One region of the Zhenhengia sp. genome, then DNA from elsewhere that is predicted to be linked to it. Evidence: riboswitches for the same ligand, from Rfam matches in the RefSeq annotation. Region 1 holds a riboswitch; each other region holds the start of a gene.
The links. A riboswitch is a leader RNA that binds a small molecule or an ion and turns the genes downstream of it on or off. The one in region 1 is predicted to bind cobalamin.

Region 1 (4,216 bases):
AGCATTAGAAGAAGAAAAAAAGTATTTAGAACGTGTAACGGAATTCCTAGAAGAACAAATTCAAGGTTGTGGTATTGATATAAAAGGACAGAGAAAAAATCTTGTAGACATTAGAAGAGAAATGTATACAGAGGGCTCACGTTATACAGATGAGATGGACCGTATGGCTGAGCTTAATCAGTATATTACAATGGAAGCTGTTGAAAGCTCTCAGTATAAACATAAACTAGAAACACTAAAAAAATATGAAAAGATGATAGATAAACCTTATTTTGGACGTTTTGACTTTGCAGAAGAAGGTGAAGAGAAGGAATCTATTTATGTGGGCTATCATAATATCATGAATGATGATACTTATGAGGTATTAGCTTATGACTGGCGTGCACCTATTGCTAGTGTTTTTTATAGAAGTGAATTAGGACCTGCTAAATATATAGCACCTTATGGAGAAATTGAAGGAGAAGTATCTCTTAAGAGACAGTATGAGATTAAAAAAGGAGAATTAGAGTACTTCTTTGATTGTAGCTTAACGATTACCGATGAACTCTTACAGCAAGCATTAGGTAAAAATACATCCAGTAAAATGAAAAATATTGTGGAAACCATTCAAAAAGAGCAGGACCAGATCATAAGGGATAGGGAAAATGACCTTCTCATTGTGCAGGGCGTAGCAGGAAGTGGTAAAACATCTATTGCTATGCATCGTGTGGCCTTTTTGCTCTATGACAGATTAGAAAGTGGTTTAACACATAATCAGATTATGATTTTATCACCTAATCATCTTTTTGGAGAATATATTTCTAATGTTCTTCCAGAACTAGGGGAGGAAGATGTAGCTCACTTTACAGTAGAAGATATTTTTGAAAAATATTTTGGAAATCATTTACGTATACGTAATCGTAATAGTCAAATGGAATATATTATCGGAAGTAAGCATAGAAAAAAAGTAAGAGAAACAATTGCTTTTAAAGGTTCAAAAGCGTATATAGAACTTTTAGATCGTTTGGTGGATTACTGTGAAACACATATGATTAAATTTACGGATATTTATTATGATAAGGAACTTGTTGTAGATAAGGATACATTAAAAAAAGATTTCTTAGATAATGCCATTAATATGTCTATTGTTAAGAGGCTAAATCGTATCGAAAGAATTATACTTGAGAAAATTAAACCTTTAGAGAAAGAAAAAAGAAAAGAAGTACTAGAAGAAATTGAAGCTTCTGGTGCATATGCCTTTGAAGAAGAGCGTAGATGTAAGGAAGTACTTAATGAATTTAGACAAGAGGTATTCAATCAGCTGAATCGTTTTATAAGAGTTAATATTTTCTTTGTGTATAAAAGAATGTTTACAGATGAAAAGCTCTTTAATCAGTTAGCTAAAGGACTTGATATGCCATATAATGCTTTCCAAATGATGCGTTATAGCCTACGCGCTTTAAGACCAGAGTGTATACCTTATGAAGATGGAGTTGCCATACTTTACTTAAAGCTTAAAATAGAAGGTACTAATCTTTATCAAGGCATTAGACAGGTTGTTATTGATGAAGCACAAGATTATTATCCAATACATTACAAAGTATTTGGGGAGCTCTTTAAAGGTGCACAGTATACTGTTCTAGGAGATGTGTGTCAAACTATTGAAAAGGAGGCTAGCCATACGATTTATGATGATGCCATAGAACTTTTAAATCCTAAACGTGCACTTAAGCTAGAACTTAATAAAAGCTACCGTTCTTCTTATGAAATTAATCAGTTGGCTATTAACTTAAGAGAAGATCAAAAGGCTTGTATTGCTATTGAAAGACATGAAGAGGCTCCTCTTATGCAAAAAGCTAATAATGAGGAAGATTTAAATGAAAAGATAGTGAATCAGGTAAAGACTTATAAAGCAGCTGGACTTGAAAGTATTGCTATCTTGTGTAAAACAAAAGGTGAGGTACATGAAGCCTATGAAGCTTTAAAAGACCAGTTAGAGCTTAGTATTTTATCTTCAGATGATACGATACTTGAAAAAGGTATTCTCATTATGCCAATTTATATGGCAAAAGGATTAGAATATGATGGGGTCGTTGTTTATGATGCAAACGCTGAGAAGTATAAAGAAGCTTTTGATAAACAACTTTTATATATTGCAACTACAAGAGCACTTCATAGACTTTCCTTTATTTATAAAGGCCAGATAAGTCCTTTCTTAGAAGAAGCCATCAAGAAGGGAAGCATTGACAAGGCATAGAGGATGCACTAATATACTACTTGAAAAACTTAATAATTGTTAGAGGTGCTATTTACTAGCTTAATAGGGAAACAGATGCAATTGCTGTACGGTCCCGCCGCTGTGATGAGGAGAAACGATGATAAACCACTTTCTTAAAAAAGAAGGGAAGGGCATCGTTTTGATGATTCTAAGTCAGAAGACCTGCCTTTTAATAAAACACTATGAACTCTACGAGCGATGGAGGGTGTGCGAAACATAACTGAAAAACAGTTATGTATTTTAGCGTGCATGAAATCTCCCACTTGTAGTGGGAGATTTTTTTATAACTAAAAAAGGAGTTTGCCTATGGATACATATGTTGTAAAAGGTCAACAAGTATTGAGATATGGATATACCACAGGAAGCTGTGCAGCAGCTAGCGCTAAGGCTGCTACTAGAATGCTTTTGATGAATGAAGAAGTGAGTGAGGTTAAGCTTATAACCCCTAAGGGGATTACACTTTCGTTAGAAGTGTGTGATATAGAGAGAAGTCAGGATGCAGTCAGCTGTGCTGTTGTAAAAGATGCCGGAGATGATCCAGATGTAACGCATGGTATGAAGATTTATGCAAGTGTCAGAAGATGTAAGGGAGCTGGGGTCCATATTGATGGAGGGATTGGTATTGGCAGAGTCACTATGAGAGGGTTAGCGTGTCCTGTAGGGAGTGCTGCTATTAATCCTGTGCCTTACAAAATGATTGGAGAAGAAGTAAAAAAAGTATGTGATGAGGTAAGTTATAGTGGCGGGATAGAAGTTATTATTTATGCACCAGAAGGGGAAGAAGTAGCTAAGAAGACTTTTAATCCTAGATTGGGTATAGTAGGGGGGATTTCTATACTAGGAACAAGTGGGATTGTAGAACCTATGAGTGAAGCAGCTCTTATTGATACCATAAAAGCTGAATTAGATGTGCAGTATGCAGCTGGTAAAAAGTGCATTTTAATTTGTCCTGGTAATTATGGAGCGGACTTTGCAAGGGATAAGTTCGGGCTAGATTTAAATAAGGCTGTTAAATACAGTAATTATTTAGGTGAAGCTTTAGACTACATCGCTTATTTAGGCTTTGAAAAAGTTTTAGTTGTCGGGCATAGTGGTAAGTTAGTTAAGGTAGCAGCAGGAGTTATGAATACCCATTCTAGATATGCAGATGGTAGATTGGAAGTACTGGCTGCTCACGGAGCTTTATGTGGATGTAAAGCGAATATTATTAAGCGAATTATGGAAAGTGTAACAACAGAAGAAGCATTGAGACACTTGAAAGAAGCAGGTAGCTTTGAAAGTACCATGCAAAGTGTCATGAATAAAATAAAAATGCATATAGATTTTAGGGTACAGCATAAAGTAAATGTACAAATTATTATGTTTTCAAATGAAATGGGCGTTATTAGTAAGACTGATAAGGCATTAGAAATATTAAAAGACTATCAGATGGAGGAGTAGAAATGAAGGGAAAATTATACGGTGTAGGAGTAGGTCCAGGAGATCCAAAACTAATAACTTATAAAGCAGTAGAGACAATACAGAAATGTCAAGTTGTTGCAGTACCTAAATCAGGCAATTCAGAGCAGGTCGCATTAAATATAGCAAAAGAATTTATTAAGAATCAAACACTGATTGATTGCTATATGCCTATGATTCGTGATAAACAAGCCCTAAGAAAACAGCATGAAGAAGTAGTAAGTGAGTTTAAAGGATATTTAGATAAAGGGCAGGATATTGCTTTCTTAACATTAGGTGATCCTACTATTTATTCTACATATATGTATATTCATCGTCTTATAAAAGAGATGGGGTATGAAACAGAAATTATTCCTGGCATCTCTTCTATATGCAGTGTAGCTGCTGCTTTAAATGACTCTTTGTGTGAGGGAAGTGACTGTTTACATATTATCCCTGCTTCTTATAAGGGGAAGGAAGACTATTTGGATTTAGAAGGGACTAAGGTGCTTATGAAAACAG
Region 2 (4,216 bases), on a different contig from region 1:
TTCATCGCTTAATCTTCTTTGGCTTTGCTGTGCCCTTTAAGATAACCAAATCCGTAAGCTAGGATACTTGCACCAAAGGCTGCCTGAAGGGCAAAGAGTAAGCTTTCAATTTCACCGCTAGCAGGTTCGATAAGTGGTTCGAACCAAGGTTCATAGTCTGTAGCGATTTGCGTGATAGCTGTTTCAGCCTCACCATCGGCTCCGCCAAACTCCGCGTTTTTTACAAGAAATAAAGGAGAAAAGCTAATAATTACAACAAGTACAATAAGTAAGATATTCATTTTTTTCTCAGACATCATTAATCCTCCTTTGAAAGTCTGCCTAAACTGATAAGACCTTCTTGGCTATATTTTTTTAGAGCATTAATTACAACAACAGTTAAAAGGCCTTCGCTGATAGCTAGTGGTATTTGAGTCATAGCAAAAATTCCGAGGAACTTAAGAAGTGATTCCATAAAGCCGCCAGTTTGGGCTGGAAAGGCGAGGGCGAGCTGAATAGATGTCATAACATATGTAAGAAGATCTCCTAACATAGCAGCTAAAAAGATAGCAAACCACTCAGGCATTTTAGTTTTACGAAGTAATTTATAGATAAAATAAGCTGCAAAAGGGCCTACGATTGCCATAGAAAATACATTAGCGCCTAATGTAGTAATACCACCATGGGCCAAAAGTAGCGCTTGAAACAATAAGACAATACCACCAATAACTACCATTACAGTAGGTCCAAACAGAATAGCACCGAGGCCTACACCTGTAGCGTGGGAACAGCTTCCTGTTACAGAAGGAACTTTTAGTGCTGACAGTACAAAGGCAAAGGCACCAGCCATAGCAAGCACGAGTTTAGTTTTAGAGTCTTCTTGAAGTGTTTTTTTCATAGAAATAATACCTGCTATGAAAAATGGTAGGCATAAAATTCCCCAGCCAATACTCCAGCCTACAGGAAGGAAACCTTCCATAATATGCATAGCCTGTGTATTCATAGTGACTAATCCTGCTACAAAGCAAAATACTCCAAAAATTGGTAACTTTCTTTTCATGATTACATCTCCCTTTTATGATAAATTTTAAAATGAATTGACGCAGTCTAAGGCATGATTTACAAAGAGTTTTTGAATTTCTTTATCTTCACCAAGGCCTTGTAACAAGATTTTAGACTGAATTCCATGTTGTGATAGGATAATCTTCCAAGAATCTTCTTCGTCTCCAGCCATATCGTTGATGGCATGGTCACCTGCCACAAGCATAAAAGGTGCGAGGTAAACCTGAGTTATACTGTCTTTTTGAAGTTTATAAAGTACTTCATCAAGTGTAGGATAGCCTTCCACAGTGCCTACATAAATAGGCGCGCCTAAATGATGGAACATATATTCCAGAGCGCAGTAGGCGGAAAAGGACTCATGGTAAGTACCATGCCCCATAAAGACTACACCTTCATGTTCTTTAAGTTTAGGCAAGCTGTTTAAAGTAGCAGAAACAGCGGCTTTGTAATCATCAATAGTCGTTAAAAGAGGTCTACCAAAATGGAGTTTTTTAAACTTCGCCTTAAAAGGTTCAATCTGCCTTTTAAGTTTGTCATACTCTTCTCCACAAATAATATGTAGAGATTGAATCAGCACCTCATCATAACCAGCTTCATAGATTTTCTGTAGGGCCTGGGAAGCATTATCAATATATAAACCGTCCCTAGAAGCAAGCTTGCGAATAATCATTTGTGAGGTGTAGGCCCTAAAGAAATCATAATCTTTAAAGGTTTTATGGAGTAGATTTTCGCAAGGTTCGATTGTTTTTTTTCGTGTGTCTTCATAGCTCGTGCCGAAGCTCACAACAAGTAAAGCTTTTTTTGACATAATCAGTCTCCTTCTTTGTTGAGTTTTAAATCGCAAGAAGGAAGGCAATAAAAAAAGCTCCCCCGAAGGAGAGCTTATGTATATTTGTGCATAACAAAAAAAGCACAAAATACATATTACCTCCTTTCCCACCGAAAGGGTAATTCTCATTTTAGGTAGGTCTCCTGGCTGACGTATCATCCCTCTTATTCACCTTCCCATACAAAAAGTACAGTGGTTAAGGTAAGCCTTACGAATAAGAAGTCCTCGTCTACAGTAGCGGGGGCTGCAGTGTATCACACGTTTCCCTATTAAGCTAAAGTAGCGCCTAAAATGTCTTTGCTTAAATATATGATGTTATTCGATTGAATATGTCCAGTATAGCGAAAAAAATGTTGAAAAACTAGTCCTAATTATTCGAGAATCATTTTATCCTTAATTTTAATGTCCCAAGTTCCAACGCTTCCAGAAGTCATAAGAGAACCAAGTCTAAAATCATCATTTAATTTATCCCCTTTTTCTACATCATCGTAGAATTGTTTATCAACAGGGATAGCAATCTCCACTTTATTCATAGAATCTTTAATATGGTCATTAATATCAAGGCTTAAGTGAGACTGTTTTACTTCAATAACAACAACGTAGCGAGGACCATTGTCAGTATTATAAAGTCTAGAGATTTCACGGTCAGAAAGGGATTTGCCACAGCCAACTAAAGTAAAGAGAGAAAAGAGGCTGATAGAGGCAATAAGAAAAGCTTTTTTCATATGAGTAGCTCCTATCTTAATTAGTTTAGATAATCCTATTATAGCATATTGACTAGGTGACTATAAAACTCTATAATGAATCAAATATTAAAAATATTTTAGCATACAAATAAAAGGAGTACATGTTCGTGACGTATCATATAACAGAAATGAAAGAGACAGATTGGTTAGGTGTAGCAGATATTTATAAGCAAGGTATTGATACAAAAATCTCTACTTTCCAAACAGAAGTCCCTACTTATAAAGTGTGGGATGAAGGACATATTCAAAGCTGCAGATTTGTAGCCAAGGAAGAAGATAAAGTAGTGGGATTTGTAGCTATAAGCCAATCCTTTGAGCGCTATGTCTATAGAGGAGTAGTAGAACTTAGTATTTATATTCATAAGGACTACAAAGGTAAGGGCATAGCTTCTGCTTTACTTGAAAAACTTATTATGGAATCCGAGAAAGAAGGATTTTGGACACTTGAATCTCTGATTATTAGAGAAAATGAAGCAAGTATAGCCTTACATAAGAAATGCGGCTTTAGAGAAGTAGGTTACAGAGAAAGATTCGGACAGATGGATAACGGCAAATGGCATGATGTAGTGATTATGGAAAGAAGAATTGCAAATTAAAGAATAGATTTAGGGAGAGGGAAAAATGGAGAAGAAGGTACAGGGTACAATTTACTATGTAGATAGTCACAAGGGAAGTGACAACAATCAGGGTACAAGTGTAGATAGGCCGTGGCAGACATTAGAACCTATCAATGCACAATCCTTTAAGCCGGGAGATAAAATTTTATTTGAAGCACATGGCACATGGTGCGGTGGACTGAAGGTGCGAGGTAGTGGACAAGTAGGGGCACCTATTGTAATAGATAACTATACTTATGAAGGGGGTAAATTACAGGTAGGTGTGCCGCAGGTAAGACCACTGATAAAAGGAGCGGGTAAGGTCCTTTATACTCTATGGCTTCATAATGTAAGCTTTTGGGAAGTGAATCATTTAGAAATCACTAACAAGGGAGAAGAGCCTTTAGCGGGGCGAACTGGCGTTATGGTAAGCGGAGATGATGATTTTGATCAAGCAGACGGAAATGCTTTGGAGCACCTTTATCTTAATCATCTCTATGTACATGATGTAAATGGTGATGCAACGACTAAAGATGGACATAACGGAGGTATCTACTATAATATTTTTGCTACAGATCAGGATAGGCCTATTAAGTTTAAAGACGTACGCGTTCAAAATTGCTATGTTAAAGATGTAGCCAGAACAGGAATATCTGTAGGCTCTACAAGGTGCCTAGGACTAAGTAGTAATTTAAGTCATCACACACCAGAAGAATTGAAGCAATATATGCATGAAGAAGTACTCATTAGAAATAACTATGTAGAGCGTTCAGGTGGGGATGCTATTGTTCCTCAATATTGTTATGAACCACTTATTGAGCACAATGTATCTCAAGAAGCAAGTATTGGAACACAGTCAGATCCTAATCTTATGTATAATGCAGCTATATGGCCATGGCAGTGCTATAGAGCTTTATTCCAGTATAATGAAGCTTTTGGAACCTATCTTAATGGAGATGGACAGGCTTATGACTGTGACTTCTCATGGGGAACCACTTATCAGT
Region 3 (4,216 bases), on a different contig from region 1:
GGGGAAAGCCTTTTCCACCTGCTCAGTTTGTCCCTGCGCACTTTCTTCTCCTGTTACTTCTTTTGGTTGTTGGCTACATCCTACTGTCCCAAATAGCATAGCGCCTGCTAGGCCAAGTAATGTAAGTTGTTTTAAAAATTTCTTCATGTTTTTCCTCCATTATCTACTCATTTTCATATAAAATATGTTTAATAGCTTCTAAGTCAAGATGGTCTCTTAAAATATTAGCAAGCTTGGTGTACTCATGATCTTTAAAACGTGCATAATCCTCTTCGTAACCATTCCTAATTTTAATAGGCCCTTCCATTTTTCCTCTTTTTTGAGCCAATTCCTTAAGAAAAGCTAGTGTAAAATGCACTTGATCAAAGATACCATGTATATAAGTCCCATAAACATCTGCCTCTCTTGCTTTATAACCTTCTATTCTAGAAGCTTTCTCACCTAAACAAGTCTGAATTTCTACAAAAGGCACCACGCCTTCACCTTGCCAAATAGTCTGTCCCATATGGATTTCATAGCCTTCTATATAAGTATCTTTACAGTTTTTAAGTAAACCTGTTTTATTTACAATACATCCACTTACTTGTGTTGTTGTCTTTTCACATTCAAACTGTGTATCGATTTCTAATAGATTAAGTCCTTCCATATGCTCAATATTATTTTCAATATAATACGGATTATAGAGCATACGTCCTAGCATCTGATAGCCTCCACATATACCAAAGATAGCCACTCCTGCTTCTTTAAGTTCCTGCAAGCATTCGTCATAGCCATTCTGTTTCAAATAATTAAGATCCTTAATGGTATTTTTAGAACCTGGTATAATAACAAGATCAGCTTCTTTTAATTCTTCTTTAGCATGTGCATAACTTACATGGACACCATCTAATGAATACAGAATATTAAAATCTGTAAAGTTAGACATATACGGCAGGCGAATGATTTTAATAACTAAATCATTTTCATTTTTTGCTTTTTGTGCATAAAAAATATCACTTACACTATCTTCATCATCAAGTGCTAGCTTAAAATATGGCACCACCCCTAATACGGGTATTTTAATAATATCCTCTAGCATTTTAAGTCCTGGTTTTAAAATCTCTACATCTCCGCGGAACTTATTGATAACCACACCTTTAACGCGCGCCCGTTCTTCCTCTGAAAGAAGTAACAGGGTTCCTGCTAATGATGCGAATACTCCACCTCGATCAATATCGCCAATAAGAATAACTGGTGCATCTACTAGCTCTGCCATTCCCATATTAACAATATCGCCTTCTCTTAAATTGATTTCTGCCGGACTACCTGCTCCTTCTAAAATAATCGTATCAAAGGAAGCTTCAAGCTTTTCATAGACTTCTTTGACTTTATGTTTGAGCTTAGGTTTAAACTGATGATAATCCATGGCTGTCATATCCTTGTACACTTCGCCCTCAATAATATATTGTGCTTTCATTTCACCTGTGGGCTTAATAAGTACCGGATTCATCAAAACAGAAGGCTTAACACCTGCAGCTTCTGCCTGCATAACTTGAGCTCTTCCCATTTCCTTCCCATCTTCTGTAATAAAAGAGTTTAAACTCATATTCTGAGATTTAAAAGGTGCTACCTTATGCCCTTCTTCGTATAAAATACGGCATAATCCTGCAACAAGTACACTCTTACCTACTGAAGATGCTGTTCCTTGAAACATTAAATTAGGCTTTCTCATAAAAACCTCCTTATAAATGGCTACAATAAAAAAAGTTAGCAAGTATCCTCCTTGCTAACTGAAAATATACGTACAGATTTGTGCCTCATTTTACCCATACGTCTTTCCCACCGAAAGAATACGTTTATCCTATAAGGCAGGTCTCCTGGCTAATAGTTCATCCTCCGGTGAGCCTTACCATAACTTTGTTACAGTGGCATCTTTCACCTTTGTCCCTATCAACAGTAGCGGGGGCTGCAGCTTTTAACTTTCCCTATTAAGCTTTTTAAAAGCACCTTATATTCTTGTCTGTTTTCGATTGTCGTGCCTTATCATGACATAAGTTGTATGAATTGTCAAGTATGTACTACTGTTTCTTCATATGAATAAAGATAAGCATATACATTAAAAAGGCAAATAGAAGCATGATTGTGGCCACTGCTATAAAAATATTTACACTGGTAAGGTTTAGAGATGGAATGGCAATAAGAATAATCATGGTAAAATAAAATACTGCTGTACACACTTTACCATACCACAGAGCACCATCTAGCTTTTTACCTTCTCTTAAAAGCACCAGACAGCTAATAGCCATTGTAATTTCTTTAATAACAAATACTATAAGTAACATCCACATCCACTCAAATCGAAACACTAGCACAAATGCAATAGCTGCTTGGGTCAATTTATCTGCGATAGGATCAATAACCTTGCCAAGTTCTGTAACTTGATTAAATTTCCTTGCAATAAAGCCATCTAGAAAATCTGTCAATCCAGATGCAATAATAATACCTGCTGCTCTATAATAATCTTCGGGTCTTACTGCTGTCATATAACACCATATAAAAAGTGGGATAAGTAATATTCTTACATAGCATAAAAGATTAGGAATACTACAAGCTTCTTTCAAAGTTATTTTATCTTTCATTTGTACATAACTTCCCTTCATATATATTCAATAGTCCGCGCTTTAATGCTAGCTTACGCGCAATCTATGAATAAAATATAAAAATCCCCGAAAAGTTTACCATTATCTTAATAACTTTTCGGGGATTACTTATTGAGGTTTAAAGCTTGAACAGCATGTTTCTATATAAATAGCAGCATGACCTGAACCATCTACATCAATACTATTAAGTGTACATTGATGGTCTGCATGATAGGTGCAAGTTGCAACACTGCAGGTTACACTTAAACAAGGGGATTTATATTCTGTGTGCTCTGCTAAGTTACTATACACATCTTGGTTTAAAAAAGTGCCGCAGCAAGTTGCTTCATCTTCTACTGCTCCTTGCCCACCAATAGCCACACGCTGAGCATAGCATACGCGATCATTATTATAAGAACAATTTGTTACACTACAATGTACTTTTGTCATCTTATGTCCTCCTAGCTAAAATACCTATCTAGTAAGCCTTTAAAGGCACAACCATGTCTTGCTTCATCTTTAGCCATTTCATGCACGGTATCATGAATAGCATCTAAGTTTTGCTGTTTAGCAAGTGTAGCAAGTTTCTTCTTACCCTCACATGCACCAAACTCTGCATCTACACGTACTTGCAAGTTTGCTTTGGTATCTGCTTTAACAACTTCACCTAAAAGTTCTGCAAATTTAGCTGCATGGTCTGCTTCCTCATAAGCAATACGCTTATAAGCTTCTGCCACCTCTGGGTAGCCTTCTCTATCTGCTTGACGACTCATAGCTAAGTACATTCCTACTTCACTACATTCACCTAAGAAATTAGCTCTTAAGGCTTCAATAATTTCTGGATCTACACCATCTGCTACGCCAATACGATGTTCATCTGCCCATGTGAGCTGATCATCCATTAGGTTAAATTTACTAGCAGGTGCTTTACAAATTGGACATTCATCCGGTGGCATGTCACCTTCATGAATATAACCACAAATGACACATACGTACTTTTTCATTTGTTCATCTCCTTTTTAATAATGCTTACTACCGTTAGTATTTCCTGCAACTTCTACTTTATACTCTTCTAAAAAAGTTATGAAACAGCTTCTTCACTTGCTTCTTTCTGTACTGGCTTACGTCCTGTAAGAGAAAAATCTTCTAGTACTACTTTTGTTGTATAAACCTTTTCACCTTCTTTATTTATATAGGAATCTGTTACGATTTTGCCTTGCACTAAGATCTGTTGACCTTTTGTAACACTACGAGTAATTAAAACAGCCTGCTTATGAAAAGCTACAACCTCGATAAAATACGTTTTCTTCTCTTTTCTACTCGTACGTTCATGTACTGCTAGAGTAAACTGTGTGTAAGAAACATCTGTATCCTTAGATTTTTTTAGTTCAGGATCCTTTGTTAAATTGCCTAATAAAGTAACTTGATTCATACTAACCTCCTTATATTTTTTCTAAAGTATGGCCTAACCCCTTGATTTTATACAGCTACCTGCTATTTTTTTATATTTTCTAAAAAATAAGCAGCTGTGTTCTTTTTCAACAGCTGCTTATGCTTTATTTCATATTTAAAGGTGGTTTTCTGAAAATATAGCGACC
Region 4 (4,216 bases), on a different contig from region 1:
GAAATTCTGTATGAGGAGCGGGATATAAATAGACTAGATTTAAGAGAGCAGGCTTCTAAAATAGGTTATGTCCTTCAAAATCCAGATAATCAAATTGTGACGGATAAAGTGTGGCATGAATTAGCTTTTGGCCTGGAGAGTTTGGGGTACGATGCGGCAGAAATTCGGTTAAAAGTGGGAGAGATGGCTAGTTTCTTTGGTATACAGCACTGGTTTCATAAGAAGGTGATAGAACTTTCAGGTGGGCAGAAGCAGCTTCTGAATTTAGCCTCTATTATGGCGATGCAGCCAGAAGTGATTATTCTGGATGAACCCACTTCACAACTTGACCCAGTAGGGGCTATAAACTTTTTAGATACCATTAAGAAAATTAATAGAGACTTAGGTATTACCATCTTAATAGCAGAGCACAGATTAGAAGAAATCTTGCCTATGAGTGATCGTATATTTGTTATAGATGGCGGTAAGCTGCTGATAGATGCTACGCCAACGCAAGCTGGTAGGTTGTTAAAAGAGATGAATCATCCTATGTTTTATGCCATGCCATCGTCTATGCAAATTGTAAGTCATATGGTGCAAGATGAATATCCTCTTACCATTAGAGAGGGAAGACAGAGTATAGAGCGCTATTTTAAAAATAAAGAAATCAGGGTGCCAAGGCTTGAAAAAAGTCATAAGCCTGCATCTGATAAGAAAGCTATAGAATTTAAACACGTTTACTTTAAGTATGAAAAAGAAGGGCCAGATATTATTAGTGATCTTTCCTTCTCTGTAAACGAAGGAGAGTTTTATGGTCTACTAGGCGGCAATGGAACAGGTAAGACCACTACTTTAAATTTAGTAGGAGGTATGCTAAAACCTCATCATGGTAAGATCAATCTAGCTAAAAAACGTATTGTCACTTTACCTCAAAATCCACAGGCACTTTTTGTCAAGAAGACTGTATTAGAAGACCTTAGGGATATAGCAAAGGATAAAGATGCTATTGATAGGGTAACAAAGCTTACCCATATGGCGTATCTTTTAAAGGCACATCCTTATGATTTAAGCGGTGGTGAGCAGCAAAGGTTAGCTTTAGCCAAGATTCTTTTGTTAGAACCACAGATTTTACTTTTAGATGAGCCTACTAAAGGGATGGATGCTTATTTTAAAAGGCAACTCGCACAGATTTTAAGAGAACTTACAAGTAAAGGGGTCACTATTTTAATGGTATCCCATGACATTGAGTTCTGTGCCCAGTATGTAGATCGGTGCGGTATGTTCTTTAACGGCGATTTAATTAGCGAGGCGCCAAGTAATATCTTTTTTAGCAGAAATAGCTTTTATACCACAAGTAGTAATCGTATGTCTAGGTTTGTATTTGAAAATGGCGTAACAATAAAGGATGTTATCACATTATGGGAAAAGAACAAGGCGTAAAACGCTTATCTAAAAGAACGCTGGTTGAAGCTTTTTTTATTTTACTGATTATTCCCCTGACTATTTTTTGGGGACTTACAGTGCTAGATGACAGAAAGTATTACTTTATAAGCATGCTTATTATTTTTTATACGATGCTCCCTTTTTTTATGGTGTTTGAGGGGCGTAAGCCTAAGGCAAGAGAGCTTATGGTTATTGCTGTTTTAGTTGCTATTGCAGTGGCAGGCAGATGGGCATTTTTTATGTTGCCTCAGTTTAAGCCTGTTGTAGCTATTGTGATTATTGCAGGCGTATGTCTTGGAGCAGAGTCAGGTTTTCTAGTAGGTGCTATGTCGGGATTTGTGTCTAACTTTTTATTTGGGCAGGGCCCTTGGACGCCATGGCAAATGTTTTCTTTTGGTATTATTGGTTTTTTAGCAGGGATTTTGTTTAAAAAAGGACTGCTTAAGAAGAACGGTTGGATTTATCTCTATCTATGTGTATTTGGTGGACTGTCAACCTTACTTATTTATGGACCTCTTATGAATACACAATCTATGCTTGCCGCAACAGGTCAGTTTACATTAGAACTTCTTATAATCTATTGTTTATCAGGGCTTCCTTTTGACCTTATTCATGCATTCGCTACAGTTTTTTTCTTGCTTATTTTGTCAAAGCCTATGATTGAGAAAATAGAACGTGTCAAAATCAAATATGGATTAATAGAATAATTTTTCAAATTAAGACATCATAAACTTGTCTACTTAATATACTGTTATAGAATTCAATCATATAAGTTATTTGGTCAGCTATAGGTAATGTCCTGTTAGCTGATAATAGGGAAGCTGGTGAGAATCCAGCACAACTTCCATTACTGTATGTGATTACAAGGCTTTCATAACCATTGAAGACTTAGGTCTTTGAGAAGGGAAAGCTGAGGCTAAATCATAAAGTCAGGAGACCTGCCAAGTAATTTTAAACTTATGCCTCTGGGACAGGGAGGAATATAAGAAAAGCGCGCGCTATACTCCTGTCCATAGATAGGAGTTTTTTTATGCGCATGATATGAAAGAAGGGTTAATGAATGAGAGGGGATAACAAAATCATTGCATGGGTTATTGTGGTCATACTTACTTTAAATGTATGTTTACCTATTTATGCAACACCAGTGGTGACACCAAGTGGGCAGAATCTTTCTTCTACTACTCAAACGCAGTTAAGAAGTATTGAAAGTGAAGTTAAAGATGCACTTGATCATACAACCAGCTATATATTGAATAAAGTCAAAAAGCCAACAGTAGGCTCTATTGGAGGCGAGTGGGCAGTTTTAGGCCTTGCACGTAGAGGGGTAGATGTCCCTAAGACATACTACGAAGATTATTACAAATGTGTAGTAGAAAAAATTAAGCAAGAAGAAGCAAAAGCAACAAGAAAATGGGGACTAAAAGTGACAGAAACCCAGAGACTTGCTATTGCACTTACAGCTATAGGAAAGGACCCTATGCATGTAGCAGGCATAGATTTAATAGAATACTCTTGGAATAAAGAAAAGAAAATGTCTGATCTACCTAAGGCACATCAAGGTTTAGGAGATAGACAAGGTTTAAATGAATTGGTATTTGGTCTTATAACCATAGATTTAAAGCAGTCTACAAGGCCTAAAGATGCAACGATTTCTCGTAATAGTATTATAGAAAAGATCTTAAAAGATTATAGAACAAAAGATGGAGGGTTTAGTTTAAGTAAAAATGGAGCAAAGGCGGATATGGATATGACAGCTATGACACTCCAAGCCTTAGCACCTTATTATAATCAGAAAAATTATGAATATGTAACAAAAGCAGTAGATAAAGCGCTTAAGCTTTTATCTCAGAAGCAAAGTAAAAGTGGTGGCTTTATAAGTGAGTATGGGCTTGTTTTAGGAGAAGGTATAGAGACATCAGAAAGTACAGCTCAAGTCATTGTAGCACTTTGCTCACTAGGTCTTGATCCTCAAAAAGATGCACGGTTTATAAAAAATGGTAAGAGTCCTATAGATGCTTTAATGGAGTATTATGTGAGTGGAGGCGGATTTAGGCATTTACGTGATGGAAAAATAGATCAAATGGCTACAGAGCAGGCTTACTATGCATTAGTAGCCTATGAGCGATTATTAAAAGGTCAAACTTCCTTATATGATATGACAGATATAAAGGTGTATAAGTAGAGATGAAACAAAAAATTAAAGTTTTGTTAGCTGTTTTAATGTGCCTCATCATAACATGGTTTCTAGGAAGCAAGGTATCTCATCAGAAGGTTTATACGCCGGGGCAAGTAGAATATAGCAGTCAATCTGAAACAGAACAGGTAGAAGAAGTAGAACGAGACAAGTATTTGACAGATCCTGTACCAGAAAATAAACCTAAGCCCGTTGAACCAGAAGCTATCACTATCAATAAGGAAAAATCTTTTAAAGTAAAGCTTTCTATTACCTGTGAAACCATATTAAATAATATAGATTTATTAGAAACTGCTAAATGGCAATTAGTACCGGAAGATGGTATTATCTTTCATCTACAAGAAGTTACAGCTTATGAGGGAGAAAGTGTATTTGATGTACTCTTAAGAGAAGTTACAAATGCTAAGATTCATATGGAGTTTGAGTTTACCCCTATGTATAACAGTGCTTATATAGAAGGCATTCATAATCTTTATGAGTTTGACGTGGGGGAGCTCTCAGGCTGGATGTATAAGGTTAATGGATGGTTTCCTAATTATGGGTGTTCCAGATACCAGGTTAAGGAAGGAGATGTAATCGATTGGGTATATACTTGTGATT

Region 2: another riboswitch for cobalamin. It lies ahead of ACLTBU_RS12475 (sirohydrochlorin cobaltochelatase); the one in region 1 lies ahead of cbiD (cobalt-precorrin-5B (C(1))-methyltransferase CbiD).
Region 3: another riboswitch for cobalamin. It lies ahead of ACLTBU_RS15520 (cobyric acid synthase); the one in region 1 lies ahead of cbiD (cobalt-precorrin-5B (C(1))-methyltransferase CbiD).
Region 4: another riboswitch for cobalamin. It lies ahead of ACLTBU_RS09635 (prenyltransferase/squalene oxidase repeat-containing protein); the one in region 1 lies ahead of cbiD (cobalt-precorrin-5B (C(1))-methyltransferase CbiD).

Annotation. Positions count from the first base shown of each region.
Region 1 is NZ_JBKVCH010000003.1:225,637-229,852, reverse strand. It holds gene ACLTBU_RS05170 (HelD family protein) at 1-2,236, shown strand, start outside; cobalamin riboswitch at 2,263-2,442, shown strand; gene cbiD (cobalt-precorrin-5B (C(1))-methyltransferase CbiD) at 2,564-3,697, shown strand; gene cobI (precorrin-2 C(20)-methyltransferase) at 3,700-4,216, shown strand, end outside.
Region 2 is NZ_JBKVCH010000011.1:82,751-86,966, forward strand. It holds gene cbiQ (cobalt ECF transporter T component CbiQ) at 1-5, opposite strand, end outside; gene ACLTBU_RS12465 (energy-coupling factor ABC transporter substrate-binding protein) at 9-296, opposite strand; gene ACLTBU_RS12470 (energy-coupling factor ABC transporter permease) at 299-1,039, opposite strand; gene ACLTBU_RS12475 (sirohydrochlorin cobaltochelatase) at 1,067-1,849, opposite strand; cobalamin riboswitch at 1,986-2,175, opposite strand; gene ACLTBU_RS12480 (hypothetical protein) at 2,242-2,595, opposite strand; gene ACLTBU_RS12485 (GNAT family N-acetyltransferase) at 2,724-3,212, shown strand; gene ACLTBU_RS12490 (hypothetical protein) at 3,238-4,216, shown strand, end outside.
Region 3 is NZ_JBKVCH010000018.1:25,240-29,455, reverse strand. It holds gene ACLTBU_RS15525 (ABC transporter substrate-binding protein) at 1-147, opposite strand, end outside; gene ACLTBU_RS15520 (cobyric acid synthase) at 164-1,711, opposite strand; cobalamin riboswitch at 1,829-2,005, opposite strand; gene ACLTBU_RS15515 (CDP-alcohol phosphatidyltransferase family protein) at 2,058-2,618, opposite strand; gene ACLTBU_RS15510 (DUF1540 domain-containing protein) at 2,748-3,068, opposite strand; gene ACLTBU_RS15505 (NADH peroxidase) at 3,080-3,622, opposite strand; gene ACLTBU_RS15500 (single-stranded DNA-binding protein) at 3,700-4,050, opposite strand; gene hydA (dihydropyrimidinase) at 4,175-4,216, opposite strand, start outside.
Region 4 is NZ_JBKVCH010000007.1:122,013-126,228, forward strand. It holds gene ACLTBU_RS09625 (ABC transporter ATP-binding protein) at 1-1,419, shown strand, start outside; gene ACLTBU_RS09630 (ECF transporter S component) at 1,398-2,129, shown strand; cobalamin riboswitch at 2,184-2,383, shown strand; gene ACLTBU_RS09635 (prenyltransferase/squalene oxidase repeat-containing protein) at 2,483-3,604, shown strand; gene ACLTBU_RS09640 (DUF4430 domain-containing protein) at 3,607-4,216, shown strand, end outside.